DNA from 3 places in the Ruegeria sp. YKSD179 genome. Region 2 is predicted to be linked to each of the others. Evidence: riboswitches for the same ligand, from Rfam matches in the RefSeq annotation. Region 2 holds a riboswitch; each other region holds the start of a gene.
What was found. A riboswitch is a leader RNA that binds a small molecule or an ion and turns the genes downstream of it on or off. The one in region 2 is predicted to bind cobalamin.

Region 1: linked by a shared signal. The riboswitch ahead of AC2FNE_RS17210 (hypothetical protein) and the one ahead of AC2FNE_RS17520 (metal ABC transporter ATP-binding protein) in region 2 are both predicted to bind cobalamin.
Region 3: linked by a shared signal. The riboswitch ahead of AC2FNE_RS09150 (DUF1636 family protein) and the one ahead of AC2FNE_RS17520 (metal ABC transporter ATP-binding protein) in region 2 are both predicted to bind cobalamin.

What each region holds. Positions count from the first base shown of each region.
Region 1 is NZ_JBXWRL010000039.1:41,239-51,555, forward strand. It holds gene AC2FNE_RS17175 (c-type cytochrome) at 112-621, opposite strand; gene AC2FNE_RS17180 (prephenate dehydratase) at 741-1,574, shown strand; gene AC2FNE_RS17185 (SRPBCC family protein) at 1,714-2,181, opposite strand; gene nudC (NAD(+) diphosphatase) at 2,220-3,203, opposite strand; gene AC2FNE_RS17195 (bifunctional 2',3'-cyclic-nucleotide 2'-phosphodiesterase/3'-nucleotidase) at 3,432-5,267, shown strand; RNA gene ffs (signal recognition particle sRNA small type) at 5,307-5,405, shown strand; gene rsgA (ribosome small subunit-dependent GTPase A) at 5,582-6,610, shown strand; cobalamin riboswitch at 6,853-7,072, shown strand; gene AC2FNE_RS17210 (hypothetical protein) at 7,064-7,570, shown strand; gene AC2FNE_RS17215 (protein-tyrosine phosphatase family protein) at 7,573-8,076, opposite strand; gene AC2FNE_RS17220 (DNA polymerase III subunit gamma/tau) at 8,247-10,004, shown strand; gene AC2FNE_RS17225 (TauD/TfdA dioxygenase family protein) at 10,080-10,317, shown strand, end outside.
Region 2 is NZ_JBXWRL010000041.1:8,539-18,855, reverse strand. It holds gene AC2FNE_RS17545 (beta-propeller fold lactonase family protein) at 1-1,189, shown strand, start outside; gene AC2FNE_RS17540 (dockerin type I domain-containing protein) at 1,229-1,711, shown strand; gene AC2FNE_RS17535 (HlyD family type I secretion periplasmic adaptor subunit) at 1,733-3,040, opposite strand; gene AC2FNE_RS17530 (type I secretion system permease/ATPase) at 3,040-4,761, opposite strand; gene AC2FNE_RS17525 (SLC13 family permease) at 5,152-7,008, opposite strand; cobalamin riboswitch at 7,248-7,457, shown strand; gene AC2FNE_RS17520 (metal ABC transporter ATP-binding protein) at 7,805-8,563, shown strand; gene AC2FNE_RS17515 (metal ABC transporter permease) at 8,556-9,458, shown strand; gene AC2FNE_RS17510 (metal ABC transporter solute-binding protein, Zn/Mn family) at 9,455-10,317, shown strand, end outside.
Region 3 is NZ_JBXWRL010000012.1:68,516-78,832, reverse strand. It holds gene AC2FNE_RS09180 (hypothetical protein) at 943-1,440, opposite strand; gene AC2FNE_RS09175 (hypothetical protein) at 1,447-2,037, opposite strand; gene AC2FNE_RS09170 (hypothetical protein) at 2,130-2,630, opposite strand; gene AC2FNE_RS09165 (hypothetical protein) at 3,171-3,371, opposite strand; gene AC2FNE_RS09160 (class I SAM-dependent methyltransferase) at 3,409-5,019, opposite strand; gene AC2FNE_RS09155 (NAD(P)-dependent oxidoreductase) at 5,175-6,134, opposite strand; cobalamin riboswitch at 6,282-6,489, shown strand; gene AC2FNE_RS09150 (DUF1636 family protein) at 6,574-6,957, shown strand; gene cobW (cobalamin biosynthesis protein CobW) at 6,961-8,016, shown strand; gene cobN (cobaltochelatase subunit CobN) at 8,020-10,317, shown strand, end outside.

The DNA of each region.
Region 1 (10,317 bases), on a different contig from region 2:
ACTGCCTGTTGCAAGTTTAGACTGCGTGAACGCTTTGTGAAGATTTCATCAGACAAAAAAAGGCCGCTGCGGTTTGCGGCGGCCTTGAATCTTTGCGATGGAATAGCAGGATCAATTTCCGATGGTTTGCAAATATGCAATTAAATCGGCGCGTTCTTGAGGCTTTTTCAGGCCGGCAAAGCTCATCGAAGTACCCGAGATATAGCCGCTTGGACGTTCAAGGAACGCATCAAGCGCTTCGGGTGTCCAATTGCCGCCATGTGCCTGCATGGCCGCCGAATAGCCGGTAAAGCCCTTGGCCGACGCAACCGGCCGGTCAACGATAGCGTACAGGTATGGACCTGTGCCATTTGCGCCGTCTTCCAGCTTGTGACAAGCCGTGCATTTGCGGAACACACGGGCACCTTTCTCCGGGTCTGCAGCTGCTAAAAGCTCTTCGAACACAACCTCTTCACCATCAGCACTTTCACCGGCGCTTTCCGTCTCAATCACGTAAGCAGCCTCCGCGCTGTGGCCACCCACATGATACAGGATATCTCCGCCCCATTTGGCCAGAAGAAGCGCAAGGAAGGTTCCGAACAGGCCGGCTGCGGCCTTGGTAACTGTCATCGTGTCGAACATTGATCGCGAGTCCATTTCAGCTGTCTTCGGGGTGTCTAAGGCTTCCCCTCGCAAGAGGCAAGGTATAGACACCGCGACGAAACGCCCAATGTGGGAACTTGTTGCACGGAATCGATCAAATGACCAAACGCATCGCTTTTCAAGGGGAACCCGGCGCTTACAGCCACGAAGCCTGCCGCAATGCAAGGCCAGAAATGGATGCTTTACCCTGCCGAACTTTTGAAGATGTTATCGAATCGGTCCGTTCCGGCGAGGCGGATTTGGCGATGCTGCCGGTGGAGAATTCCACTTATGGCCGTGTTGCCGACATTCACCGACTGCTTCCTCATAGTGGGCTGCATATTATCGAAGAAGCCTTTGTTAGGGTTCATATCAACCTTTTGGGAGTGCCCGGCGCGACGTTAGAAGAAATTACCGAAGCTCACTCCCACTTAGTGTTGCTTCCACAATGCGAAGGTTTCCTTAAAGAACACGGTATTCGTGGCCGGGTCAGCCCTGACAATGCGCGCGCCGCCCGCGAGATCGCCGAACTGGGTGACAGGCATTCGGCCGCCCTGGCCAGCGAATTGGCTGGTGAGATTTATGGTCTGAATGTTTTGGCCCGGCACGTTGAAGACCGCGGCGACAACACTACCCGTTTTCTTGTTATGTCACCGCAAGCCGACACGACGCGACGCGGCGAACATGAAATGATCACGAGTTTCGTTTTCCAGGTGCGCAATATCCCCGCGGCTTTGTACAAGGCCATGGGCGGTTTCGCCACCAACGGCGTTAACATGACAAAGCTGGAAAGTTACATGATCGATGGATCTTTCACTGCGACGCAATTCTACGCGGATATTGTCGGCCACCCAGAAGACCGAAATGTACAACTTGCCCTCGACGAACTTGAACACTTCACAACGAATGTCGAAATTTTGGGCGTGTACCCTGCGGCCCGGCCAAGAGGCTAGAACATTTATACCAACGAATCTCGGACCCCCGCTAAGCGCTGCACCAGTCCTGTCTTACAGCTGAACGAAACTCCTTGAAGAACGATTTAACGATCAGCGTCACCGTAACACTGCGCACCCAAACCCACCTGTGGACGGGCTACATGCTGTGACGGTAACGTTCCTCCGCATCGCGGGCGAAGTCACTCAGTCGCGATTGAAACTGGCGCCGGGCACGTGACTGCCCTAGTTTAAGGGATTGCAACAACAAACGCGCCGTAAGGGTCTTGGCCGCTAGCGACATTGAGATTTTCAAGCGTGTGCGACCCTTGGAAAGTGCTAGAAGCTCGATCGAAGTTTCACCCTTCATTCCTTTGCTGTTGGCCCTAAATTTTATCGCAGAAGGCCGATCAAATTCAGTCATTTCAACCATGATCTGGCGAGGTTTGCTTCGCACTTTGACTACGGTCTCCCATTTGGCTCCAACGATTGCAGAGTGTTGCGCAGAAATTCGTCGCACGTCAGCGCCTCGCCGAACGGCCAAACGCTCGAATCTATCGAAATCCGACACAAAGGCGAATACCGCATCGATTGGAGCTTCGATGTCTTCCTGCGCTGAAAACTTCATTTTTGCCTTATTAGTCTTTGTTACGAACCAAGCTTTCGTCAATCCAGCGTGTCTGACAGCCAGTTTTGCAAAAGAAAGTGTGCAATCGCTCCTTTTCGGGCAGGCAGCAGCTTTGGATGCTCACCTGCGTAAGCCTGCATCATTTCTGTTCTGGTGACCCAAATGGCGTCTTCAATTTCGACCGGATCAATTTGAATGTCGCGCGACAGAGCCTGACCCGAACACCCCATCATAAGCGACGCCGGGAAAGGCCAAGGCTGGCTCGCCAAATACTGCACAGCGCCGACGGGAACTCCAGCTTCTTCCATCACTTCACGACGGACGGCGGCCTCTAGCGTTTCACCAGGTTCCACAAATCCGGCCAACAGAGAATACATCCCCTCCGGCCATCCGGGCGACCGTCCCATCAGCACAGAATTTCCATGGGTTATCAGCATGATCACCACGGGGTCGGTTCGCGGAAAATGCTGCGCCCCGCACGCAGGACAACTGCGCTGCCACCCTCCTTGCGAGATTTCGCTGCCCGCGCCACAACGGGCGCAGAAGCGATGCGTTTCGTGCCACCCCACGACCGCCTTTGCGGAGGCGGCCAATTCCGCATCCCGCGGTGACAGCCTTGTCATGATTCGACGCAGCTCAGCAAAAACATGGCCTGTTGGCAAATCTGGATGCTGCTGTTCACTTCCATCTACAAATGCGCCGACACCGGAAATGTCCAACCCTTCTGCGTCCCAACCTGAAATGTCCATTGCAAAATGCGGCACATCTTGATCGCCAAGACCCAGAAAAACAGGTTGTTCAACCGCGCCGCCAGGCCCCTGTGTTATTATGTCATGATGCATTGGGACCGATGCAAGTGAATCCAACCCCTCTCCCTGCACAAGAACCTTACCGCGCCAAATCAAATGACATTTAGCGGCCCCACCAGACTTTACCTTGGCCAGCATTTTCGCGTCACCTCGAATATGCGCCGCGCGGTCCAAACCCGAACCGCCGAATGTTACCTGTTCCGCGCGTTTCACTATTTTGCTCCCTCAAGTCCGAACCAAGGGCTGCCACGTCTTGCCCTCTGGTGCAACGGGCGTTCATCGGGCAAAATGCAAATGTCGCGTTTGAAAAACCGCACAATCGCCGCGGAAGTCGCAATCGTCCCGAACATTATGAACAAACAAATATTTTGACCGCAAGAAGCTCATAACTTGATCACCAAACCAAAAGTGCCGGTAGGCCAGCGCAAAGACGACCGCGCCATGATTCGGATTCTGGCCACCTCCGATATCCATATGAACGTGACTGGCTACGACTATTACGCTGATTGCACGGACACACGGATCGAACTCACCCGAACCGCAACCTTGATCCGCGAAGCACGGCAACAAGCCGTTCAGAATGACGCCCTTGTTTTGATGTTTGACAACGGCGATTCCCTACAGGGCACACCCTACGGTCAGTGGGCAGCCCAAACCATTCGGCACACCCATCCACTACCACAAGCGTTTGCTGCATTGGGTTATGATGCCGTAGGCTTGGGCAATCATGACTTCGGGTTCGGAGTCGCATTTCTCGAACAAATCGCTGAAAAGGCCACGTATCCGATTTTGTGTTCGAATATGCGGTACAAGGCCCTGAAAAGCCCTTGGCATCCTTATGCAATCCTTCCTCGCTCGGTTGTTTTAAACGGCAATAACGAACCGATTTGCATCGGCGTTTTATCAGTGTTGCCACCGCAAACACTCCAATGGGAAGCCCACAAACTTAAAGGTAAGGCCGAGGTTGAGGATATTGTCACTTCTGCCCATCACACTGCCGCAAATTTGAAGCAATTGGGGTGCGATTTGGTTGTGGCCCTGGCCCATACCGGATTAGGAGCCGATACTTTTGAAAACGGTCAGGAAAACGCCGCAATACCTTTGGCGGAAATAGACGCCATTGATGCGATCATAGCAGGGCACACGCACCTGACACTGCCGGGTCCTGGGCACGCGGGGTTAAAACACGTCGACCACGCAAGAGGTCTTGTACACGACAAACCCGTCGTTATGCCCGGATGGGCAGGATCACATTTGGGGATCATTGACCTATCCCTGAAACGGGATCAGAACAAAAAATGGCGGGTCGAAAATAGCCAGGCCGAACTAAGATCAATCCAATCGGACGTTGACGGATCCACAGTGGCGGAGGACGCAGAAATCTCGGCTTTTTTCGCGGCCGGCCATGTAGAGACCAGGGCACAGTCTGCCGAGCCGGTTGGACGAATTACGAAACCCCTGCACAGCTATTTCTCTTATTGTGGGTCCGACAGGAGCCTGAGTCTTTTGGCCGAGGCACAGGCCGCAGCTGTGAAGCCGTTTCTAGCCAACACGCAATTTGCGGATATTCCGGTACTCTCAGCGGTCGCACCAGCCAAATTCGGTGGCAGGGCAGGACCGCGATACTACACCGATGTGCCTGCCGGTGAAATTTCGATGCGCCATGTTGCGGACATTCACGTTTTTCCAAACGAACTTCGCGCCGTCCTTGCAAACGGGGCACAGATTCTGGACTGGCTTGAAATGTCTGCAGGCTTGTTCAGTCAGCTATCAAAAGACGGCCCCCATCTTTTGACTAATCCACATTGGACGGGTCATAACTTTGACATCCTTTACGGAGCGACCTGGCAAATCGACCTCTCAAAACCTGCCCGTTTTAACTGTGACGGTAGCCTGGTAGACGCTGCTAATTCACGCATTCTCGACGCAAGCTTCAATGGCACGCCAATCACGGAGGATCAGATTTTTGTCGTCGTTTTAAACAACTATCGGGCAAATGCTGGTGGCGACTTTCCAGTTGCGAAAAACCAGCGACTGATTTCTTTGCCATCGCTTCGCATTCAGGATGCACTGCGTGATTATCTGGCCGGGAATTTGCAGCCAACCCTTTTGGCCGAAACAGTAAAACCGTTCTCTTTTGCCCCTATGGGCAGCAGAACTGCAATCCTCAAAACCGGGCCTAATGCGCGGAATTACATTGATGAACTTGCAGAGTACCGACCGATTGATTTGGGACTTGATGACGAAGGCTTTATGCAAGTCCAACTCACGCTGTGATGGGTTGCCATTTTATGTCCTGACACTTATATCACACGGTGAGAGGTTGGCGCGGGCGAGCGCCTCGCCAACCTGGTCAGGTCCGGAAGGAAGCAGCCACAACGAGCCCCGCTTGGGTCGATGTCCAGCCTCTCACTCTCGAACGTGTATCGCGCGTAAATTCTATCAGCGGCAGGAGGGCCTTTATGATTGTAGCAATGACCCTTCGGGCTGATGGTTTCTGAGAACACACAAACTGATCATTGCCTGAACACACGACCTGAGGATGCGCGTTCGCCATCCCTTGGCCTTTTGACCTGAAAACAGGCAGAACAATGGTTTTTTCACTTTCGGACCTTGGATGGTCCTCTCATTTTGCCGCACAACACGCGGTTGATGCCTCACTGAATCCATATCGTATTTCAGCGGTTCATCGAGATCGCCTTATAGGCCTATCGCCTGAGGGCGAGGTGCCTTTAACGACCCCAAATCAGTCGACCGGAGATTTTGCTGTCGGCGACTGGGTACTGGCCGATGAACATGGTCGCATTCAGCGTTTGTTGGAACGTCGCAGCCTGCTTCAAAGACGTGCAGCTGGTACAAATGCCAAGTCACAGTTAATTGCAGCAAATGTCGACGTCTTGTTCATCGTCAGCTCTTGCAACGCTGATTTCAACCTGCCTCGGCTCGAACGATATCTGGCGCTGGCACATCAGGCGGGATGTTATCCTGTGATTGTCTTAACCAAGGCCGATACCTGCAAGGACGTAGCAGACTATAGTTCGCGTGCTGAAAGCCTGGCTCCATTCATAACTGTCTTGAGTGTAAATGCGCTGGATGCGGCTGATATCCAACATCTTCTGTCATGGTGCCCAACGGGTCAGACTGGCGCTCTGGTCGGGTCCTCGGGCGTTGGAAAGACGACGCTGGCAAACGGGATGACCGGTCAGTCCAACACAACGGCTGGTATCCGCGAAGATGATGCGCGAGGACGGCACACAACGACCTCGCGCGCCCTTATCAAGATGCGAAACGGCGGATGGCTTATCGATACACCTGGAATGCGGGCATTGCGGTTGCTCAATGCCGAAGAGGGTGTAGATGAAGTGTTTTCGGAGGTTATCGACCTCGCGAGAGCGTGCCGATTTTCTGATTGCCAACATTTGTCAGAACCCGGTTGCGCCATTCAGGCAGCTATCACCGCGGGAGAATTGGATGCCGCACGGCTTGATCGTTGGCGCAAGTTGCGACGTGAGGAATTGCACAATTCAGAATCCGTCGCGCAAGCCCGCGCTCGAGACAAGGCATTCGGCAAAATGGTAAGGTCCGTTATGCTGGACAAGAAGGCACAAAAGCGGATTTAAAATTTGGGCGCCGCGCAACCGGCGCCCAATATTCATGCCGGTATCATCCGGGGACAAACAGCTGCATTTCCATATGCAACGACCACTAGGTGTTCGACCTATCGTAATCCGAAGTCTAAAGGTTCCAACTGAGTGAACCGATAAAACCCTATGTTTGGATTTACCTTGCGTTTTTCTCCCTGAGTTTGAGCCTTAAGCTCACACTCCAGAATACAGCAAGCTTGACTTGGGTGTGGTTTGGCCATTAGCCGTTGGCTGATGGTTTCCCTGCCCTCGATTGAGGACGGGATTAAAAGGGAACACGGTGCGACCTTCCTGGGATACCGGAATGGTTCAAGTCCGAGACTGCCCCCGCAACTGTAAGCGGAAAGCGATGCCGAAATACCACTGGCCAACAGGCTGGGAAGGTCGGCAAAGCGACGACCCGCAAGTCAGGAGACCTGCCATCAAAAAATGAAACCGAAACTCGGGCGGGGCGTCCGGTTGGGGTCAGACCGTGATACGCGGGTCTTCCCGAACAAAGCCCATCGTCCAATGTGCGGAGGGCACATCATGATCTGGAACACGAAAACACATCGATTTACGGCCACGATTTGCCATCGCACGGGCACCGCGTGCCCTGCGATGGCACGCACGGGCCGTGAGCTGGCTAAATCCATCTTAGCCTCGGGACGGAGTGCAACGCGCGATATCGAAATCGAAGGCAGCGTTGAACTGGCGTATTGCAAAAACGGATGCACCGCAAAGTTTCGTGCACGGGTGGACGAAGTGCGCCTTTATTGCGGAGTGGAAACTGACACCCAAATGGATCTGTTAGATACCTTTGCCGAGCTAATGTTTGGGACAGATTTTGGTATCCTGCCATCTAGTGCGACATACAATCCCCCATGCGCCATGCTCCAGGCGCTAACGATATCTGAAATAGATGTGGCTGAACCAGATTACTGTGCGATCCTCTAGGGCTATTGCGCCGCGAAAACGACAGCCGGCGCTGTCGCCCAATGCATTTGGTCATCAGTCTCAACCGCACAGGGGCGAAGGGCCCTTAATCGCGTCAGCGCCGTATCGGGATTTTCGCCGCATTCGACCATTAATCGGAGTACGACCATTCCCGAACGACCGCACCCGCCGCGGCAATGAACCAAGACGCGACCACCGCCGGAGAGCGCTTGCCGCGCTGATGCGCTGGCAACACCCCAGCGTTTGCGGATTTCCGCCGATGGTGCCCCAAAATCCTCGACCGGAAGGTGAACCCAACGGCTGGCGCGGCTTTGTACGTCGCGTCCAAAGTCGCGAGCGCCGTCCATGATCATCTCAACTTCAGTCGCCATCGAGATCACAAGACCCGGACGCCAGCCGGAAATCATCTCAAGATCACCGGAATAATCACCATTCCGCCCAGGCATTGAGGTTAGCGCAAGTGTGCCACCGCCCACTTGCAACGCATGAATCACCATTTGAGACATCTTGCCGTTCCCCCCGAAACGTTACCCAGTAAGTCTTACGCGTGACATCAGACTCGGTGATTTTAACTCTGCCAGCGCAGTTTCCAAAACAAAATCCTGCTTACCCGCTGTGGACGCGGACGACAGGGGCCTCTACGCTGCGGTCTGAATACGAATCCGCGAAAGCAGACATGACCGACACGCCCAGCCCCGCCTATCAGGTTCTCGCCCGAAAATATCGTCCCGAAACCTTTGCCGATCTGGTGGGGCAGGACGCTATGGTTCGGACGCTAAAGAACGCGTTTGCAGCAGACAGGATCGCGCAGGCTTTTATCATGACCGGTATTCGAGGCACCGGTAAGACGACAACAGCCAGAATAATAGCCAAGGGCATGAACTGTATCGGCCCTGACGGCGAAGGCGGACCAACGACTGAACCATGCGGTCAATGCGAACATTGCATAGCGATAATGGAAGGCCGCCATGTTGACGTCATGGAGATGGATGCCGCCAGCCGCACGGGTGTGAACGATATCCGAGAAATCATCGACAGCGTACGTTACCGCGCAGCGAGCGCGCGCTATAAGATTTATATAATCGACGAAGTTCACATGCTGTCGACCAGCGCTTTTAACGCGCTGCTCAAGACTCTGGAAGAACCGCCCGAGCATGTGAAATTCATCTTTGCCACGACGGAAATCCGAAAGGTCCCGGTGACCGTCCTGTCGCGATGCCAACGGTTTGACCTACGTCGGATCGAGCCCGAGGATATGATCGCACTTCTCCGCCGGATCGCGGCGGCGGAAGACACTAAAATCGCAGATGACGCACTGGCGCTGATTACCCGCGCAGCCGAAGGATCAGCCCGCGATGCGACCTCTTTGCTGGATCAGGCAATTTCGCACGGTGCCGGCGAAACCACCGCAGACCAGGTTCGTGCCATGCTGGGCTTGGCTGACAGGGGTCGCGTGTTGGACCTGATGGATATGATCTTGCGGGGCGACGCCGCAGGTGCGTTAACGGAATTGAGCGCACAGTATGCTGAGGGCGCAGATCCATTGGCGGTACTGCGTGATTTAGCCGAAATAACACATTGGGTTTCTGTTGTGAAAATCACACCAGACGCGGCGGAGGACCCAACTGTTTCCCCGGATGAGCGGGCACGCGGTCAAGATATGGCCTCAACGCTGCCTATGCGCGTCCTGACCCGAATGTGGCAGATGTTGCTTAAAGCGTTGGAGGAAGTGTCCGCAGCGCCAAACAGTATGATGGCTGCGGAAATGGCAATCATTCGTCTTACGCACGTTGCCGATCTTCCCAGCCCGGAAGAGCTGGTGAAACGTCTGCAAGATGCGCCGACGCCGCCACCCGGCGGCCCGGGCGGCGGTATTCCGAATGGAGGCCAAAGTGTTACTACAACGCATGTGTCGGCCCCTGCGTCATATGCCGCCACGCCACGTGGAAGCGCCGGCGCACCGACGGCTGCTTTGGCCCAAGACACTCAAACCGCGCTGGCGCGGTATCCGACGTTCGACCATGTTGTCGAACTGATCCGTTCTAACCGCGACGTAAAGTTACTGGTCGAAGTCGAGAACGGCATACGCCTTGTTTCATACCAGCCTGGTCGGATCGAGTTCACACCGGCCGATAAAGCACCCTCTGACTTGGCTGCCCGGCTGGGTTCGGCTTTGCAGCGCTGGACTGGAAATCGTTGGGCCGTCTCAATCGTATCGGAGGGAGAGGCCCCTACAATTGCGGAACTTCGCGACACTGCTGACTTAGCCTTGCGTAATCAGGCAGAGCAACACCCGATGGTTCAAGCGGTTCTGGCGCATTTCCCAAAGGCTCGGATCACCAATATTGAAACACCAGAACAAAAGGCAGCCCAAGTCGAGACCGAAGCTCTGCCAGAGGTGGAAGACGAATGGGACCCGTTCGAAGAAGACTAACTTTGACTCGATCAAAGCGGAAAGCCCCACAACGTGTCGCTCATGCTGTGGTTAGGCATGTGACGGAGGAACCTAATGCACTCGACCCCGCTGCACCCCAAATTCGGACTCACTATCCATGACGTCGACCTCAGGGAAGTTGACAAGGGCAATCTTTATCCTGAAATCCGAAGAGCTTTCGAAACGCATTCCGCACTATTGTTTCCGGCGCAATCCCTGACCGATGACGATCATATTCGATTGGGAGAGCTGTTTGGTCCGCTGGAAAACCGCGAAGCAATGGCTGCCGGGCGCGACGTTTCGTTTCACGTTC
Region 2 (10,317 bases):
AACCGATGGGCTTACTGGCGGTGGGGACATCTCGGCTGCTGCACAAGTTTCGAGCGAATTGAACGATCTTTTGGTGCTCTCACACTCAGATACTGGTCGACTCGGTACGTATCGCGTCGATGATTTTGGAAACTTGGCGGTTGTGGGAACGGTTTCGGGGCACGCTGACGTGCTGCAGACGCTGCAATCCGGAGCGGACCAATTTGTGATCGCTGCAAATACCACAAGCAGTGAGATCACTACCTACCGGGTGCACCATACGTTTGGTAAATTAGCTAAAATTGAAGCAAATTCCGCATTTGAAACTCTCGGTATCAACGCTCTAACTGCGGTTGAGGTCGTGCAGGCATACGGTAAGTCGTGGGTCGTTGTCGCCAGCGCTGGAAGCAGTTCTTTAAGTGTTATGAAGCTTGGCACTGACGGACGATTGACACCCACGGACCACGTTTTGGATTCGCTGCATATCCGCTTTGAGTCGGTTCAGGATCTGGCCGTTCTTGAGGTTGAAGGGCGTGTTTTTGTAATTGCTGGAGGGGGCGACGACGGTGTCACACTTTTTACAATGACGCAGGATGGTCAGCTGATCTATTTGAACAGTTTCGCGGACACGCTTGCAAGTGGCCTGCAGAACGTCCAAACCCTGAGCGTCGCGCATATCGGACAAGAGCTGCAGATTTTTGCAGCGTCGCAACATGACGCCGGGCTGACGCAACTGAATGTTTCGCTGGCGGGCCTCGGTGTCGTTCAGAAAGGTTCCGGCACACTAACGGGAACTTCTGGTGGTAATATGCTGCGTGGCGGCATCTTTGAAACGGCTCTGAATGGTGGGGCAGGGGACGATATACTGATCACCGGAACCCGTTCCACGACGATGACAGGCGGTTCTGGGGCCGACATCTTTGTTTTACGTCAAGGAAGCGGCCACACGATCATCACGGATTTCGAGGCGGGAACCGACACGTTGGACCTCTCGGACTTCTTTTTGCTGCGGACCCCGTCTCAGCTTGAGTTCACGAGTACGGCACAAGGAGCGCAAATTTGGTATCGAGACGAAGGCGTTGAGATAACTTCGGACGGCAACGGTCCGCTAACCAGCGCCGATATCTTCGGAACAGGTTTCGAAGGGCCAGACCACGTACCAGTCATTATAGAAACTGGACCTGATGCCAATGCCGCACCTGGGGTTTAAGGACGGGTTTCACTGGATTCATCGGCCGCCAATCCTGCTTTGGCAGGTGCTGAGCTTAGGTTCACACCCAATAGTGGATCGACCATTACGGTTCAGGCCAACGCACTTGGAGAGTTTGATCTGGAAATGCCCGACGGTATTTTTTCGGGTGAGTTGGAGATCGTCAAATCCTACGACATCGACAGTTACAAAGTATCCTCTTTGGATGCCTTGCAAATTCTGAGGATCGCAGTTGGGCTCGATCCAACCTTCGGTCCGGCCACGCCCGAGAATTTAATCGCCGCCGATCTAAACCAGGACGGTATCGTTAGCTCAATGGATGCGTTGATCGTTTTGCGGAACGCTGTTGGCCTGCCGACGGAATACCCGGCAAGATGGGTTTTTTTGGACGCAGAAACGGATTTGTCAGCGATTTCCGAGACCAACGTTCGCTATGTTTCTGGCACTCAAGTGACCGTTACCGATGGAGAATTCGCAACAGAAATGACGTCAATTTTGTTGGGTAATATCGAGTTAATTTAACCAAGTCCGGCGTGTCCCAATTTACTCGCGAAACGCCCGGTAAAAGTAATCTGCCAACGGTTTGACCAAATAGGAAAGCGGTGTGCGCTCATCCGTTTTTATCATGGCTTCGACTGGCATGCCCGGCAACAATTCTTGCCCAGCCAATAGCTCTAACTGGCCGTCGTCTGGAACGACTTCGGCCCTGTAAAAAGTAAAACCAGTACTTTCATCGGTATAGGTGTCCGCCGAAACATTGATAACCTGTCCATTCAGTTCAGGCGTTTCCCGCTGGTTGAAGGCTGGAAACCGCAATGCGACTTCCTGCCCGCGATGCAATTGGTCCACATGCAAGGCATCCACGCGTGCGGCTACCAACAGGGGGGTATCTTGTGGGACCACATACATCATCGGTTCCCCCGGCTGGATAACAGACTGAAGTGCAAAAACTTGGCTGTCATAAACTGTTCCCGCGACAGGTGAACGGATATCTAGCCGGGACATGCGCTCACTCAGGGACAAACGTCGTTCGGCTAATTCAACAACCCGAGCTTGCACATCCCGCAATTGAGTAATTGCCTCTTCGCGTCGTGTGGCCTTCAGTTCTACAATCCGGATTTCGGTGCTTGAAATTTCTCCCTGAAGTCGCGCGACTGCGGATTCCAGCCGTCCGATTTCACCCAGAAGACTGGCTTCCTCCCTTTGCAGCGCTGACACCCGGCTGGCCTGGGTCAATCCGCGCTTCAAAAGCCCTTCTTGGTCCTCCAACTCACTCTTGATCAGATCCACCTGTGTGCGTAATGAGACCAACTGTGATTGAATGCCCTCAATCTCATTTTGGATCTGAATTTTTTGCTTACCAAGTTGTTCTGTTTGTTGCGCTAATGTGTTCAAGCGCGCGGCGAAAAGGCGTTCCTGCCCTGCCAAAAGTTCAGGCGAGATGCCTTCCCGGGCCTGCAGTTCCTTCATCCTCTCGGTCAGCCCGGCGGCATCGGAACCATCGCGTTCAGCTTCCAAACGGACCATCCTGGCCAGCAACTCGAACAATTGAGACTCTACGATTGTCATTTCAGACGCCAGAAACGTGCCGTCCAGACGCAGTAGCATATCGCCGCGAGCAACCGAATCTCCGTCGCGTACAAAAATCTCGCCAACTACCCCGCCGTCGGGATGTTCGACCACTTGCCTGTTGCTTTGTACTTCGACCACGCCTTGAGAAATGATTGCGCCCGCCAATTCTGTTCGAACGCTCCAAAGTCCCAGGCCCAAGACCAAAATAACCAGAGCCGCCAATCCGACGGTCGCGGGAATAGTAATGCTCCACGCTGGTTTTTTTACTGCTTGGGACATTATTCGCCCACCTTATTCAGGTGCCGTTTGATGACGTTGGCGTTCTGCACCATTGTGTTCAATACCTCGTCTCGGCTGCCCGCTTTGACGACCTGCCCTTTTTCCACCACGACAAGCTCATCGCATTCCGAAATGGCCTGCGGGCGGTGAGTCATGATAATCACTGATTTTCCGGCAGCTTTGAACTCACGCACTGCGTTATTCAGCGCCATTGTCCCGTCAGCATCCAACGCCGAGTTCGGCTCATCCAGAATTAGCAGAACAGGGTTTCCATAAAGCGCACGCGCAAGCGCGATCCTTTGTTTTTGGCCGCCCGACAATTGGCTGTCATTGCCTTCCAAAAATGTATCATAACCTTTTTCCAAGCCAAGGATCAGCTCGTGTGCGTTAGCCGTTTTGGCCGCGGCAACCACTGCATCGGGGTCCGGGTTTTCGGACATGCGAGCAATGTTTTCAGCAACGGTCCCATTAAACAAAGTGACCTGCTGCGGTAGGTAACCAATATGCTGTCCAAGCGCGTCAGGATCATATTGATCTAACGTCGCACCGCCCAGACGAATTTCACCAGCTGCTGGGGGCCATAGACCAAGCAGCGCCTTGGCGAGTGTTGTTTTGCCTGATCCGCTTTTGCCGATTACACCAAGGGCGGTCCCAGGCTCCAATCTAAGTGCTGCATTGCGTAGCGTTGGCGTGGAAATTCCTGGAGGGATCACTGTCAGGGATTTGGCTTCCATGAAAGCTTTTGGAACCGGTAATCTTGTGCGTTTTTGCTCCGGTGGGGTGGCGTCGAGAAACTTGTTCAGGTTTGTCCACGCCGTCCGGGCCCTTTCAATCATAGACCACTGACCAACTGCCATTTCGATTGGGGCAAGTGCTCGGCCCAATAGGATCGTACCTGCGATCATCGCGCCCGCTGTCATTTCATTTCTCAGCACGAGAAGGGCACCCAGAGCCAACATTGCCGATTGTAAGAAAAGTCGAAGCGATTTGGTGAGCGACGAAAAGCTGCCGGTCCAATCACTTGCCGAAATCGTTTGCGACAATGCTTCTGTTCGTTGTTTCAACCAACGGTTCGACACATCCGCTTGCATTCCTTGCGATCGAACTACTTCGGCTGCTTGTCGGGCATGTTCGGAAAATGAGTTCGCGCGGGCCGATGCGGCCTGAGCTTCCGCAACTTTGCGATGGGTCAGCATCTGGTTAAGTAAGGCGATGACGACCAACAGTGTGCCGCCCCCAACCGCTAGCCATCCAAGCAAAGGATGAAACAGAAAAATTGCCGCAATAAAGATCGGCGTCCAAGGTATGTCCATCACGGCAAGCAAAACGGGCGAAGCGCACAAAGCGCGGATTGATTCCAAGTCACGCAACGCAGTGGCAGGAGCCGACCGGGCTTGCGGGTATAATGCACGCCGCATGGTCGCCTCGAAAACCCTTTCATCCAAAGAAGATTGAAAGCGGGCGCCGAAACGTGCCACGATACGTCCCCGGGCAAAGTCCAGCATCGCCATCAACCCGTAAAGCAGAGCGACCAACAGGAACAAAGCCGCCAAGGTTTCAACCGAGCGGGATCCCAGAACGCGATCATAGACCTGCAGCATGAACAACGGACCCGTCAGCATCAAAAGGTTCACAAAAACGCTGAACAAAAAGGCCAGGGAAAGGAAAGCCATCCCCTGATTGCGCGCCTTGCGCAGCTCGTTCAGAGAAGGAGCAGACATTCGGTTCTTCGATTTCACGAGCTGACGCCCTCAGTTGTACATCGGTAAATGCGTTAAAAGCCAAACGGGTAACGAAAACCGGACGGCTGCCCGCTGTTTGCCCGCTATATATCCACACGTTGATTTTTGAACAACGGGCGTTTCAATCTTAACGTTGAGTTTAGGCGGAATTTGCGTGCTGCCACAAGCAAGATCATGCCGAACTGTCTGCATGCCCTTAACCTGATTGAAGCCACTTCGCTTATTTCAACAGTCGAATGCGACACCTAATTTGCGTTACCGATGAGGAAATAGACAAGACAATCCCGATGCCGCATCTCGGCTATAGCCCAAGGCGTTCGCGATTGGTTTGAATTAACTTTGAAAGTTCTGTCTTTCTCGCTGACAGCCTTAGAACAGCAGATTGAGCATCAAAAGCGATACCACAAGAAACAAAATCGTCATTACTCCGCCTGACCGAACGAAGTCCATGACCTTATAACCTGCCGGTCCCATAATCAGAGCATTAACCTGGTGGGTCGGGATAATGAAGCTGTTTGAAGTTGAAATCGCTACGGTCAATGCAAAGAGCGCTGGATTAGCACCTGCAGCCATGGCGATTGAGACCGCCAAGGGAACGAGCAATACTGTTGCTCCTACATTTGACATCACAAGTGAAAATGCAGTGGCCAATATAGCGACACCTGCCTGAAGCGACCATATCGGCCACCCATCCAACAAGATCATGATCTGCTGAGCTATCCAAGCGGCAGTCCCTGTATTTTGAACCGCCTGCCCAAGTGGTATCAGGCAGGCGAGCAGGAAAACCGTGTTCCAACCAACTGCGCGATAGGCTTCGTCAACACTCAAGACCTTTGTCAGCATCATTCCGGCCGCGCCCGTCAAAAGGCACAGCGATAGACGAACGTCGGTAAACAATATCAACGAAAGTGAAATGACAAAGAAAGCAAGAGCCCAACCAACCTTCTGCGGTCGCAACTCGTCCTGCGGAAAGTCGGATGTCACGACAACAAAATCCGGATCCCGAGTTATTCGCGTCAGGTTGTCCCATCGGGTATGGGCAACCAACATGTCGCCGGCATGAAATTTCTCAAGGCCGATTTGAGTGGATTCGTGCGTATCGGTTTCTACGTGGCTAAGCGTCTCCTCCCCCCGATGTATCGCAAGTAGCGACATGCCATAAGTCTTCCTGAACAACAGTTCGCGAGGACACTTCCCGATCAGTTTGCTGTCAGGCGTTATCACCACTTCGGCAATACCTGCATTTGTGGGTGCAAATTCTTCGACAAATACATCCAGCTCTGGAAGGACTTTCAACCCGAATTTACGGGCGAATTCTTCAACTACCCATCGGCGGCCAATAATCGCTAACCTGCAAGGCGCGGCTATCTCAGCAGTCAGAACTTGCACCATAGATGTTTTACCACGGTAAAAAGTCGAAATGATGTAAAGATGGTTTTCGTGGTTTATGTCAGCAAGGATTTGGCCAACCAAAGGACTGTTTGCTGGAACGATGACTTCGAAAACGTCTGCTTTCAGACCATACACACGTTGTAAGTATTCCTGTGTGCCTTGTCCTGTTCCAGTATTATCCGAGCCGGTATCGTCAGGTAAAACCCAGCGGCCCAACAGCATAAAATAAAAAATTCCCGTCAGGATCAGTACGGCACCGACCGGCGTCACTGAAAACAAGCCAAACGGTTGCATTTTCTGATCGTCCGGCAATCCTTCGTTTGCGGTAAGGATCAAGTCGTTCAACAGGATAAGCGGCGAAGAACCCACCATTGTCATGGTGCCACCCAATATTGCGCAGAATCCCATGGGCATTAGCAAGCGGGACAAAGCGATGCCGGATCTGGACGAGATGCGGCTGACCACCGGCAGGAACAACGCCGCGGCACCAACGTTCTGCATAAATGACGAAATGACCCCTACAGTGCCGGACACGATCGGCAGAACCCGGCTTTCAGACGTGCCGCCGTATTTCAATATGACAGACGCGACCCGGTTCATAATACCTGTCTTGTCTAATCCAGCGCCCACAATCATGACTGCGATAATTGAGATCACGGCGTTTGATGCAAACCCATCAAAAAGGTGCGGAACGTTTGCAAGATTCTCCAACCCGGGCGCATAGCTAAGGAGGCCGATCAGAACGAGGACCAATATAGCGGAGAGGTCAATTCGTACTACTTCCGAAACAAACAGGAAAACGGTGAAGGCCAGCAGAGCACATACCACCCCCATTTCAAAAGAAAACGTCAATTGTTCCACTAAAACCACCCGGATAACGAATTTGGAGGGTTAGAAGAAAGTTAAGGCACTAGCTGTCATTTTGTCATTACCTTTCACAAAAAAGCAAAAATCTGGAAAAAGTTTCAGATCGCCCACAGTATAAAAATGACAGATTTACGGGGTAAACCGATCGAAATCTTTAACGTGGCCATTCGAAGAAACTTTAGGCCTTGGCGAATCAAACCAATTCGTGTTCTGTCGCCCGGATGGTTCCCGACCGCATTTGTCGGTTTGGGATAAAAGGGAACACGGTGCGGGCCCGCTTATGTGTCCAAATCCGAGACTGCCCCCGCAACTGTAGGCGGTGAGCAACCCGAGATCGTCCACTGGGCTTGGCCTGGGAAGGATCGGGAAAGCGATGACCCGTAAGTCAGGAGACCTGCCATCATAAGTGGAATCAACCTGGGCGGGGTGACCCAGAGGGGGGCTAAGATGTTCACAGCGGTTAATGCCGTCCAAAGAGCTGAATTTGTTTCACCTGTCCAATCGACAGCTGAAAAGCGTGCTTGCATTTCAAACCCACTTTTTAGAACACGCGAGACCGAGCGGTTACTTTCTATGTCCTCGTCGAAAGGCGCATTTCGGTCTACCTTTTCAGAATGGTTCAATGACTAATGCGGCGCGTGAAAGAACTTAAATCTGACGGGGCCAAGAGCCGCTGCCTCACCGAATTCAGCGTTGTGAACTTGATCATAGGCGCGTTGTTATTTTCGGCCATGCTTTGGTCCGCGATTTTCGCGGTGCTTTGATGTCTACAGTCCTGCAACTCCGAAATCTTTCGCTCGGCTACCGCGATCTGACTCTGTTTCGCCGTCTATCAATGGATATCGAATGTGGCACGACGCTGGCTGTTCTGGGTTCCAACGGATCGGGTAAAAGTACCTTTGTCAAAATGCTACTTGGTTTGATGGAACCACTGTCTGGAAACCTTAAGTGGCCCATGGGTAAACCGCGTGAAATCGGTTATTTGGCGCAGATGACGGAATTCGATCGGCGGTTTCCCTTGCGTGTTCGCGATCTTGCGGCAATGGGATCTTGGCGCGGATTTGGCCTTCGCTCAGGGTTGAACAACGCGTCCCGGGTTCGGGTGGAAACTGCGCTGGACGAGGTCGGTGTACTCGACATCGCGGATCGACCTCTGCACATGCTATCCGGAGGCCAGCTTCAGCGAACCCTGTTCGCGCGTGTGATCATGCAGGACGCGCCGCTGATACTGTTGGACGAACCATTTGCAGCGGTCGACCAAAGCACCGAGGCTCATTTGCTTTGGATAATCCGTCGATGGCAAGAAGAAGGGCGCGCTGTGGTATTGGTCGTTCACGATCTCTCATCTGTGCTGGACCATTGTAGCCACGCGCTGCTGCTGGGTAGGCAAGAGGCAACACACGGCACAGTAAACGATGTACTTACGCCTGACCGTTTAGTCGCTCAGGGCTATCTCTCGGAAAGTCAGGCATCTTGGATGTTCCGTAGTGCGCCTTCGATAGTGGAGCCCGCGAATGCTTGATCTTTTGACTGAGATGTGGAGCTTCACCTTTATGCGTCGTGCATTTGTTGCGACAACGGTTCTATCCGCATCGGTTGCCCCGGTTGGTGCATTTCTTGTACTGCGGCGCCTGTCGCTTGCTGGCGAAGCGATGGCTCATGCAATCACTCCGGGAATTGTAATTGGTTTCGTGACAACTGGCCTTTCAGTTATGTCACTGCTGATCGGCGGTCTAATCGCAGGTGTTGGCGTTGCTATTTTGACAGCTTTTTTGGCACGCAGAACGATACTACGCAGCGACGCTAGTCTTGCCTCACTTTACCTTATCGCACTGGCGGTCGGAATTTTCATATTGTCCGCGGCCGGTTCTGCTGTTCCTTTAAAAAGTTTTCTCTTTGGTTCAATTCTGGGTATCGACGATGCATCTTTGATACTCGTCGGCGGAGTGGCGACCGTGACTTTGATTTCCTTCGCCATTCTTTTGCGCCCGCTTATCGTAAGCACATGTGATCCTGTTTTCTTTGAGGCGCGGACACGGCGACCTTGGTTGACCGAGCAGGGGTTCATGTTGCTTTTGGTCCTGAACCTGCTGGCAGCATTCAAAACTCTGGGTACATTAATGGCCGTTGGCCTGATGATTCTGCCTGCTACAGCAGCCCGTTATTGGGCCAACACAATCACAGGGCAACTGGTTCTGGGATTTGTTTTCGCCCTGTCCAGTTGCTGGATCGGGCTGACATTGTCCTATTTGTTTCCGGAAACCCCGTCAGGCCCGGCAATAGTCCTGGTTTCAGGCTGTTTTTTCTTGGTGTCAGCCGTATTTGGTCCACTCGGTTTTGGGAGACAAATGCGCAAATCGGCAGTTTCCAAAGAAGTTCCTCTGGCGCAAATTCAACACGAAGAGAGAGCAAGATGACTCTTACTAAGTCCCTTTATGCCGGCGTAGTCTCGGCTTGCTTCGCATTGGTCGCATGGCCGGTGCCCGCTGATGAAGACGACATTAAGATAGTTGCCAGTTTCTCTATACTTGGTGACATGGTCGAACAGGTGGTGGGCGATCTAGCCACTGTCACAACAATCGTAGGTCCCGACGCCGACGCACATGTTTATCAGCCTTCAGTTGCTGACGCTCGCGCCGTGGCCGAGGCAGACATCATCTTTGTCAACGGCTTGGGATTTGAGACATGGTCTGACACACTGATCTCAGAATCTGGTACCGAAGCGTCCGTTCACGTCGCCACAGATGGTATAACTCCGATTAAAGTTGACGGTGAAACCGACCCTCACGCGTGGAACTCGCTTTCCAACGGTGTAATCTACGTGACCAACGTTGCGGCAGCTGTGCAAAAGGCATTGCCAGAGCACACCGATGAGATTGGCGCCAATGCTGACGCTTACATCGCTAAGCTAACGGCGTTGGATACCGAAACGAAATCGAAATTGGCCAACCTTCCTGAAAATCGTCGAACGGTTGTGACGGCGCACGACGCGTTCGGCTATCTTGCAGATGCATACGGTCTGACTTTCCTCGCACCTGTGGGCATCGATACCGAAGCGGAACCATCGGCCAAAGAACTTGCCACACTGATCGATCAGTTGAAGGCAGAAGGCGCTGCTGCGTTGTTTGTAGAAAACATCACCAGCCCTGTATTGGTGCGGCAGATTTCAGAGGAAACTGGAATTGCGATTGGCGGACGACTGTTTTCCGATGCGCTTTCTGAACGTGGTGGCCCGGCCACAAGTTATCTTGCAATGTTTCAACATAACTTGGGAAT
Region 3 (10,317 bases), on a different contig from region 2:
CGCGATCGCGGAACGAAAAAACTTTCTCCAGCAGGAATCGGAAAGCGGCAAATTTGTTTCAACCGATGGGCGTTTCAAACTCACCTATCGTGCATATTTTGGGGAATTGCTTTCTGGGAACCAGCCGTCAAACTGGACTTCATCAAGTCCGCGTATCGGCTCGGATGGAAATCTGATGTTCAATGTCTCAAGTGAAACCGGCCGCGCTTGGTATTTTGGCAATCCCGGCGCGTGTGCTGGTGTTTTCGAACCTGAAACTGTACTTGCATTGGGCCTTGTGCCCCTTGATCTACTGCCCCTTCACGACCTTTTTTGTGAAGGCCCATATTTTGCACTTCGCGCGTCGTAGCTGGACTAGGATACTCCAGGGTGTCTGGACAATGCTCTCCACTGTTTGGCCGGAAAATTAGTTTTTTCAGGACTTATGGCAAACCTTTTGGCTGAGCAACGGTGAAGAGATACAGAGCTACAATGGACCTATCGTATCAACTCTTACGGGCAGATTTTATTGCCCGTAAACTCGACAGAAGACGGTAGTCAGTGTGCCGGTATTTACGTTTTTGGAGGTGGGGCCAAGCGTATCGTGTATGAAGAACCCGCGCAAGCGGAAATGCCTCCGAAGGCCCTTTGGAATTACAAGCTGATCGATATAATAAATGCCGGTGATGCCGTTTTTGTCTTGCTTATAACTTTAGGCGAACGACGATCAGACTTAATCTTTTGGGGGAGTTTAGAAAAAGAAATAGTCTACACGTCTAAAATACCCTTGCCTCAAGGGTTGAGCAACGGTTCGATCAATAGCTTATGCGCCGAGGGGAGGGAACGTGTGTTTCATTCACAGCGAAACCCCAGCGGCAGCTACTTCTTGGCTGTCACAGTACCAAACCTGGCCCCTCAAACGTCGGACTATTCGGAATTCGATTTGCACGACAAAGTACTTGCTTAGTATTCGCTTTCCGGAACTTCAGGATAAAGTAATCCCTTAAGTTCCGGGGTAAGGTCATCAAAGCCCATATCATATTTGAGCATGAACTGGTCGCGCTTGGAATTGTGGGAAAACAGTGAAAGTAAGTCGAGCTCTTCAAGGTCCTGGACATCTGTACTGGATTCATCACCATCGTTGAACCAGCGCAATTTCCTTCCACTTTTCTTTAAATCTTCGGCTGTTACGGTATCAGGTTCGGCAAAACCCATCATTATGTACACATTACGGGCAATAACGTTGTCTTTCTTACCCTCACCGATTTCAACATCGAGCTCAGAGGGATGCACCGAAACAACGGTTTCCGTTGGGGCGTCGCCGGATACGGCAACCGTTCCGCCCAGCAACACCCGCTCCCCAAGTCGTTTAGAAATTTTTTGCTCGACTCGCCCTAATGACTTGCCCCCGTCAACATCAACAGTCAGCGTGAAATCATTGGCTTGATCGTCATAAAGCACAGAACCTCAAACCATTGCGACTTCGAAAGAACCATTTCTATCTGAGTTAAGTTTGTCACCGCCTGTTATGAGTTGTCCCAAAGTGGCAGAAGGAATTTTTGAATCTGGGCGAAAGACGTAATCTGGGTGCTCACGATCCAGAAACTCTACGTACCTTTTGTGCAGCGTTGCATAAGGATTTTTAGTGGACGAACTGGAGTGTTGACCCAGCATTTCGGCCAATACGACGTGTTCCTTCGCCAGCCTTGCCCTCATGAATTCCCGCCGCGCGGCTTGTTTCTCGCAGTGGCCAAGAAAAGTCGCCAAGATCGCCGACATGCGCTTTTTGAAAAGTTCGCAACCTCGGCCATTTCCAAGGTCAAAGGGTCTGACCATCATCCGGCTTGAAGCACCAGCGCCGTCGCTTCTAAAGAAATCCATCGTACACCGGTCATCGCCGAACATGTGAAACTTGGCTGTCGCCCCATTTTTGCCGTCCAAAGCATCGCCAATGTCTTTGTACGTTTCGAGATGTATATCTGACTCCGAAACTTTTCCGCTGAAGATTGCCCAATTGCGCAAACGATCAACGGTGCCGCTTGAAACAGAAACGACCACATCCTCTCTTTGTTCGGCATCTTCAATGGCGCTTGGCGACCCTGATGGGCAGGCTTGACCCAATGCGATTGAAGGAACCGTAAAGAAAGCTATTAGGAGTTGGGAACATAGTCGGGTTCGACCGCGTAATCCCCGAAAAAGGTCTCCACCTTGAACTCTGAAATTGGATAATTCTTTTTGCATATATCTTCGTTCGCCAAATTGTATTTACAAGATTCCTCAACTATCCCCGGAATGACGATCTTAATGACGCCATCTGGCGAAGCTGGATCGGGACTCAAATCAGTGTACGGCTCGTTAGCCACCCCCTCCGAATTGCCCAACTCGGAAACCGGCGTGTCAAAAATTGGTGTCACGATGACGTGGCTTGGCAGTCTTGACCTATCCGTCGAAGTTAAAATTAGCGAGCCATCTTCCACAGCCAAAGAGTAATTTGACTGAGCTATTTCTTCCAACCGTTCTGCACTTCGATCCATTCTATCCATAAAGATGGAGAAAATGGTAACTGCACCAGCAAGTCCCCCAACCACCGCAGCAACGTTGAGAGCAATTTGCCATTTTGGTAATGATTTTGACGTCTCGGTAGCGCTCATTACTGGTTCTCCTACCCCCCGATATGCCCAGCAGCAAATTTACGATATTATTCAAATCTAGTTTATTGAACAAAATTTCTAACCCCTACACCATACACCCTCGATCGAGAATTCTAAAGCCGAAGTGAAGATATCGCGTCGAATAGCCCCGCAAATGCGCAACAGAAATCAATTTTTCACAAAAAACAATGGGTACAGAAACAAAACTAACCTAGTACAGAGTTGATTTTGTGAAAAATTCCTTGGCAGAATCTAGCCGAAAACTCCAAAAAAGGCGAAAATTGAGCCTCGGACCAAATCGGATCTTTCGGGACAGCGACGCCTGAAAACGTTAATTTTGACCACACCAGATACGGGGACTCGCCAGGCTGCCAAAAGGTAATTTGGAGCAGGCCCGCTCTTGCACGGTCTGGGGCGCGCTGTTTTGGATCGTGTGTAAATTTTTTCTCGCGAAGGACGCGACTGGTTGAAACATGCTTGAGCGATCTCAAACGGCGCGAACGAGTCCGGCCAAGAAACACCCACCGTGTTGGCCACCATCTAGTTCATTATGAGGTCACACTGAATCTCGAAGCTTAATTCGTTGGATGTCACGCCACCAGAAATCCGATTAACGCGTAACAGCCCGGTTGAGGCGGAAACAACAGTGGATTTTTTTGCAAAGCCGGCGACCATGACGGCATTCGGCGTATGGATCGCAATCTGGCAGGACAAGTCTTCTGCGACCAAACGAAGCTGCATCCGAACAATTCCGATCGTAAGTCAGGTCGATCAAAATTCAGATCTTCTGAACGGCAACCTGCGCACCCTTTATCGCTTTGATGCGTAAATTTGCGGCGTTTTCGCCCAAAAACTCGTGAAAGGCGCGCATAACCCCATCTTTCCACCATCCTTTACGGTGGTAGTCATCCAACATGATGACACCCCCAGTCTGCATCTTAGGCAGAATTGCTTTTAGGTCCGCCTTTACACCTTCGTAGGAGTGATCCCCATCTACGTAGGCGAAGCCGATGCTGCCATCTTTGAACTGGTCCATCGCAGGGACAGAAAAATCCCGAATAACAGCAATTTTGCCGCGCGCGATCTCATCCTTATATTTGTTCTTCACAGACTCATAAATTCGATCCATGTCCTTCTTGCTGCGTGCGCCAGCCAGCGAAACACCATCTTCAGGGTCTTCCTGAACACCCCAAGGATCGATGAGGAACAACTTGGACGGCCGCAGACCTTCCAGCAAAATCTGCGAAAACTCGCCCTTCCAAACGCCTATCTCGATGCTCAGTTTGCCTTTTGGCATAAGCTCCAACAGTTCGCGTCGAAGACCATCTTTTCGCTCTCGCTGTTTGGCGCGCTTGCCCCGTCGCACGGTCGCGGTTACCGGATTCGCCACGGGCTTGGCTTCCACCTCAGTGTTTTGCAAAACATTAACAAAATCAGCCCAATCCGACCGGGCCCTGAGATTCTTGGCCTTAGACAAATGCCAAGCGCAAGTATCATCATGTAATTCAGCCAGTCGGGCATCGTTCATGATTTCCGCGCGTATTTTGTGCATTTTTGGCATATGGCCAAGGATAGAACGGTCCTCCACATGGTTGTGGTTCATCATTTTCCAGTATTCCAAACCCTGGTCTTGGCTTATGTGGTTTGTGCGGCCACGATCACGCTTAACCAGAAAGCTATCGGTACTGCGAACTGCATAGTGATGAATACGTGCATAATCGTGGCTGAAGCCACGCCATGCGCGCCACTTGACCTGATCAGCAGGAAAGAGATTGCCACCGGAGTCGCGCCAAAGAACACCTTGATAAGGAGCGTCGGGATCAATCGCGTGTTTCGCGTCGATCCGCGGGCGATGGGCGCGAAACCTATTGAACTTCCCATTATTTCGGAAAAGCGTTTTAAAGCCTTTCGCCCTTTGATGCGGGTATTTGTCTTCAGGTGCCGCGCGGAAAAAAGTCTCGGGCACCGGGCGATTTACAAAGTCGTTTTGACCGCCTTGACCAAACATGCGCCAGCACATCGAGATCGCATCTGCATCGCCGCTAGCCGCGACAAAACTGCGAATGTCGCCTCCGGGCACGCGAACATTGATATATTCGTCGACGTCCAGACTTAGAATCCAATCCGAAGCAAGATAACTGGAGTGACTTCTGGCCTTTGAAAAAGCAACAGTCTGCGGTTTCTCCTTGGGACCGACCGGATTACGTTCGTGATGGACCCAACCCAATTCCTGCATCCGCTCGGCAATCGCATCAGTTCCATCGTCGCAGTCGTTCGTAAAGATCAGAATATCATCAAAGCCTATCGATCGGTTGTATGCCACCCAATCGATCATGAAAGGCCCTTCATTCTTCATCGTTGTCACGATGAGAAATGTTTCATCCGTCATTCTTTGCTCTCTTGCCTGTACCACCCACGGATTATTGATTTTGTGTTTAAATTACAGCTTGGTTTTTGTCCAATCTGGATGGTGGTTGGCGGAATTAGCGCGGTGATCCGAATTGGCCCATGCCCCCGACCTTGCTTAAGATCGCTCGAGGTTGGTTACCCAGCTGCTCCTCGGTTGGCTGGGATCACCTCATAACCCGGCTCTTCTGGTTCATCGTCTTCCATCTCGGCGGGAAAACCGGGTGCTCGGATGTCCAATCCAGTCGCTTCCTCCAGTCGCCGTATGATATTGGGTGATAATTCCCTGTCGCCGTAACGCGCTATGCCGTCTTCGAAAATTTTTATCATCAGCGGGTTTATCTCAAGCGGAACGCCCGCGCGATCGGCAACGTCCTGAAACAGGCCAATGTCTTTTTTAACCAAATCCATCGTGAACGAGATATCACGGGAACCGTTCAAAATGACCTGACTTTCGGTTTCATGAACAAAAGATGTGCCCGACGAAATCTTGATTGCCTCATAGGTCGTGTTCAGGTCCATCCCAGCAGCTTTCGCAGTAACCAATGCCTCGGCGCATGTTATCAGGTTCGCCGTAGCGAGGTAGTTGGTAAGAACTTTCAATACAGAGGCCGACCCCAGCTCTCCAGTGTGCAGCACACGTCTACCCATTGTCGTTAGGAAGGGCAAAATCAGATCGAACGTACCTCGGTCGCAACCTGCAAAGATAGAAATGTTACCCGTGGCTGCTCGGTGGCATCCGCCAGAAACCGGACAGTCGACGGCAGATCCTCCTCGGTCGATAACCTGGGCCCCAAGCCGTTTGACCTCGGCCTCGTCGGTTGTGGACATCTCCATCCAAATTTTACCGTTTCCGACCTCAGGCAACATCATTTGCATTACCGCGTCTGATGCTGCAGGTGACGGCAAGCAAGTAATCACTGCGTCGCAATCACGCATCATCTGTGCCGGATCTTTTGCAGCCTTGGCTCCTTTGGCAACGAAGTCGCTGACAAGATCCGAATTCAGGTCATGCACGGTCAGATCGATGCCGTTGCGCAGCAGCGACCCCGAGAGTTTTCCGCCCACATTTCCAAGACCGATGAAACCAACTTTCATAAAGCGTCACTCCATGCTCGCACTCTTGCGGACATGCCAGCACGAGACAGTGGCGCACGTCGTGCCGCCCACCGACGCTGGCAGGTCGTTTTTAACCCCCCAATGCAATCCAGTGAAGCGACTCGCTTGACAAGGCGCCTGCAGGTGCCGCATGTCCGATCCGTTGGTGTCTGCAACAGCAGATGAAAAGGGAATGCGTCAGCGGGTTAAACCGTCAAACGCAGCCGCCCCCGCGACCGTGACCGGAGAGGGTGCCCAATGCCACTGGCCCGAATGGCCGGGAAGGCGGGACACCTGCCAGAGGCCTCCTCTGACATCCGTAAGCCGGGAGACCTGCCAGCGCCCGAAATCCAGACCGGACGGGGTGTTCCGGTGTCGGGACCATTGCGAACAGCGTGGCCCGCATGAGACCCCGTCCCCCACGTACCGCAGAAGGGGGATGAGAGAAGTGACAGAAACCGCACCAGTCGAACTGCTGGTTTGCACGACTTGTCGGCGCGGGCTTCCCATCGAGGATGACACCCAACGCCCCGGAACAGTGCTCCATCGGGCTTTAAAGCAGGCCGACTTGCCTTCTGGCGTAACACTAAAGGCGGTCGAGTGCCTTTCAAATTGTAATCAGGGGTGTTCCATCGTCCTGCGTGGTGGACCGACACGTTGGACCTTTGTCTATGAGAACCTGAACGAAATTGATCATATTGAGACGATTGTCGATGGCGCCACCAAGTACCTCGCCACAGGTGACGGCTTGGTCAAATGGCGTGAACGTCCTGAACATTTCCGCAAAAACTGTGCGGCCCGCATTCCACCGATTGGAGCCTGACAAATGAGCAACCTAGAAAAACTTCCCGTTACTGTGATCACTGGCTTTTTGGGTTCAGGCAAGACCACACTGGTCCGCCATCTGATGCAGAACCCTCAGGGTAAGCGTCTGGCTGTTGTGGTGAACGAGTTTGGCGATGTGGGTGTCGACGGTGACATTCTGAAATCATGCGCCATTCCGGATTGTCCAGCCGAAAACATTATGGAACTGGCCAATGGCTGTATTTGCTGCACTGTGGCCGACGACTTCATCCCGACTATCGAAGCGCTGATGGCGCTCGAGCCGCGCCCCGATCATATCCTGATTGAAACCTCAGGGCTGGCATTGCCCAAGCCATTGCTAAAGGCGTTTGACTGGCCGGATATCCGGTCAAAAATTACCGTTGACGGGGTAATTGCATTGGCGGATGCCGAAGCAGTTGCTGCAGGTCGGTTTGCGCCAAATGTCGAAGCCGTGGATGCCCAGCGCATGGCAGACGACTCGATTGACCATGAAACGCCACTGTCCGAGGTGTTTGAGGATCAGATTTCGTGCGCCGACATTATCCTGCTAACCAAACCTGATCTGGCCGGTCCCGAAGGCGTAGCCAAGGCGCGCGCGATCATCGCAGCCGAAGCCCCGCGCTCCCTGCCTGTTGTCGAGGTTGCCGAAGGTGCAGTAGATGTGCGCGTGGTCCTTGGTCTCGAAGCCGCAGCCGAAGATGATATGGATGCCCGTCCATCGCATCATGACGGTCACGATGATCACGAACACGATGATTTTGAAAGCATTATCGTCGATCTTCCTGAACAGAGCGATCCAGCAGATCTGGTCGCAAGGATAGAACATCTGGCCAATGAGTTGAATATCCTTCGCGTCAAAGGTTATGCGGCCGTCACCGGCAAACCTATGCGTTTGTTGGTTCAGGCAGTCGGATCGCGCGTGCGTCACCAATTTGACCGCCCGTGGAAACCTGACGAAGATCGCCGATCCCGTTTGGTGGTTATCGGAGAACATGACGACATCAAGGAAGCAGAAATTCGCAACATTCTTGTAGGTGTTGCCGAGCCAGCCGAGTAAAAAATGCACGTCGTCTTCCGCGAAAGCCACGGGCTTGAAGAAACAGAGACCCCAACCGATCTTGGCCAAAGCCCGGCAGATTTGGTTGTTTTATCTTTTTCTGACAGCGACCTGGGAGCTTTCGCGGCGGGTTGGCATCGTGGCGGCGGACCTGATGGTCGGATGCCGACACTGCGACTGGCTAATCTAACGGCATTGAAACACCCGCTTTCCGTCGACACCTATATCGAACAGACGCTGGAGGGCGCCAAAGGCATACTTGTCCGATTGATAGGGGGCGTTCCTTACTGGTCGTATGGCCTACAACAAGTTTTGGCGCTGGCACAGGCCAAGGGTCTGGCGCTGGCAGTATTACCAGCAGACGGGCGCGAAGATACCCGACTGGACGGCTATTCAACACTGCCTATTTCCACACTGCGCAGGTTGACGAATTTATGTGATACCGGCGGCGAAGTTGCGGCGCAGGCAGCGTTGGCGCAAATGGCGCTGGCAGCGGGCCTGTATGCCGGGCCGGTCATGGGCGCAAAAACCATCCCTGAATGTGGAGCATGGTGCCCGGATCGAGGGGTAATCTCGACCGACAACACGTTTTCAGAAAACCCGAGACGAATTCTGGTGACATTCTACCGCGCTTATCTGACCTCAGCCGATACAGCGCCTGTGACTGCCTTGATCCGCAGCTTGCGTTCACGCGGTTTCGAAGCGTTGGGTTTATTCGCTCCGTCATTAAAGGCGCCGTCATCTGCCGATTGGCTGCGTGATACGGTTTCGGCGCTAAAACCGGCAGCCATAATAAATGCCACGTCATTTTCGGGCAGAGGCGCCTCGGGCACCTCACCTTTGGACGCCGCCAACGTACCAGTTTTTCAAGTTGCGCTCGCTACTTCGCGCCGAAAGGCCTGGGCCGAAGCTGAACGCGGTCTTTCGCCTGCTGACCTCGCCATGCACGTGGTACTGCCCGAGGTAGACGGACGAATTTCGGCAGGTATTGCCTCGTTCAAAGAACCAGGCAAACGCGACGCCAGTTTGGAGTATTCGCGCTTCGCGCACCGGCCAGAACCGGAACGGATCGAAGCAATCGTCGACCGCGTTTTCGGCTGGCTGAAGCTGAACGAAAAACCAAAACCAGAGCAAGTTCCCGTTTTAGTGCTATCCACTTACCCCGGCAAGGATTGGCAAATGGCTCATGCCGTCGGCTTGGATGCATTGGCGTCGGCCGAGGTGATGCTGTCAGATTTAAAGACAGCCGGTTATGTGACCGGACCAGTAGAACAAATCGCAGATGCATTGCCGAACGCCCGGATTTCTTGGCCCCTTACAAAATATCAGGAGGCATTGAGTGACCTTCCCGATCAACTACGCGGTGACCTCGAAGCTGTTTGGGGCAAACCTGAAGACGACCCCGCATATTTTAATGGTGCGTTTCATTTTACTGCTTTGCAACGTGGCAAAGCGGTTGTTGCCCTTCAACCCGAGCGCGGAACGCCGGAGTTGCGGGATAACGAATATCACGATCTTTCCCGCACACCGCGGCACGGATATGTCGCCTTTTATCTTTGGTTGCGGCGTGGGTTGAATGCCGATGCGCTGATTCACATAGGTGCACATGGCACACTGGAGTGGCTTCCCGGCAAGTCGGTGGCACTTTCTGCAGAATGTTGGCCCGAAGCGTTAATCCGTGACCTACCGGTAATATATCCTTTCATCGTCAATGACCCCGGTGAGGCTGCTCAGGCCAAACGCCGGATCGGTGCAGTCACGTTAGGTCACATACCGCCGCCTATGAAGCAAAGCAGCACTCCAGACCGGATGGTGCGGTTGGAAACTCTGTTAGACGAGTTTTCAAACGCCGACGGCCTTGACCCCAAACGCCGAGACCGATTGCAGACCGATATCCGCGACGAGGCTCAAGCCATAGGGCTGGAGAGCGATCTGGGGTTGGATCAAACAATGTGCGCCGCCGAAGCGATTACCCGAATCGACCGTTTTGTCTGTGACATCAAGGAAAGTCAGTTTGGCGACGGATTGCATATCTATGGCCGCGCCACTGATGTTACGGGAATTTTTGACCCCGCTCCTTCTGCTGAAGCAGAACGAGTGGCTCTGTTGGATGCACTTGCGGGCAAACGGATAGCAGCCGGTCCATCCGGCTCTCCGTATCGTGGCCGTTCCGATGTTTTACCCACAGGACGCAATCTTTACACGACCGATCCGCGCTCGGTTCCCACGCGCGCGGCTTATGCGCAAGGTGTAAAACTGGCTGAGGAACTGGTGCGGCGACACCTGCAAGAAGAAGGCGAT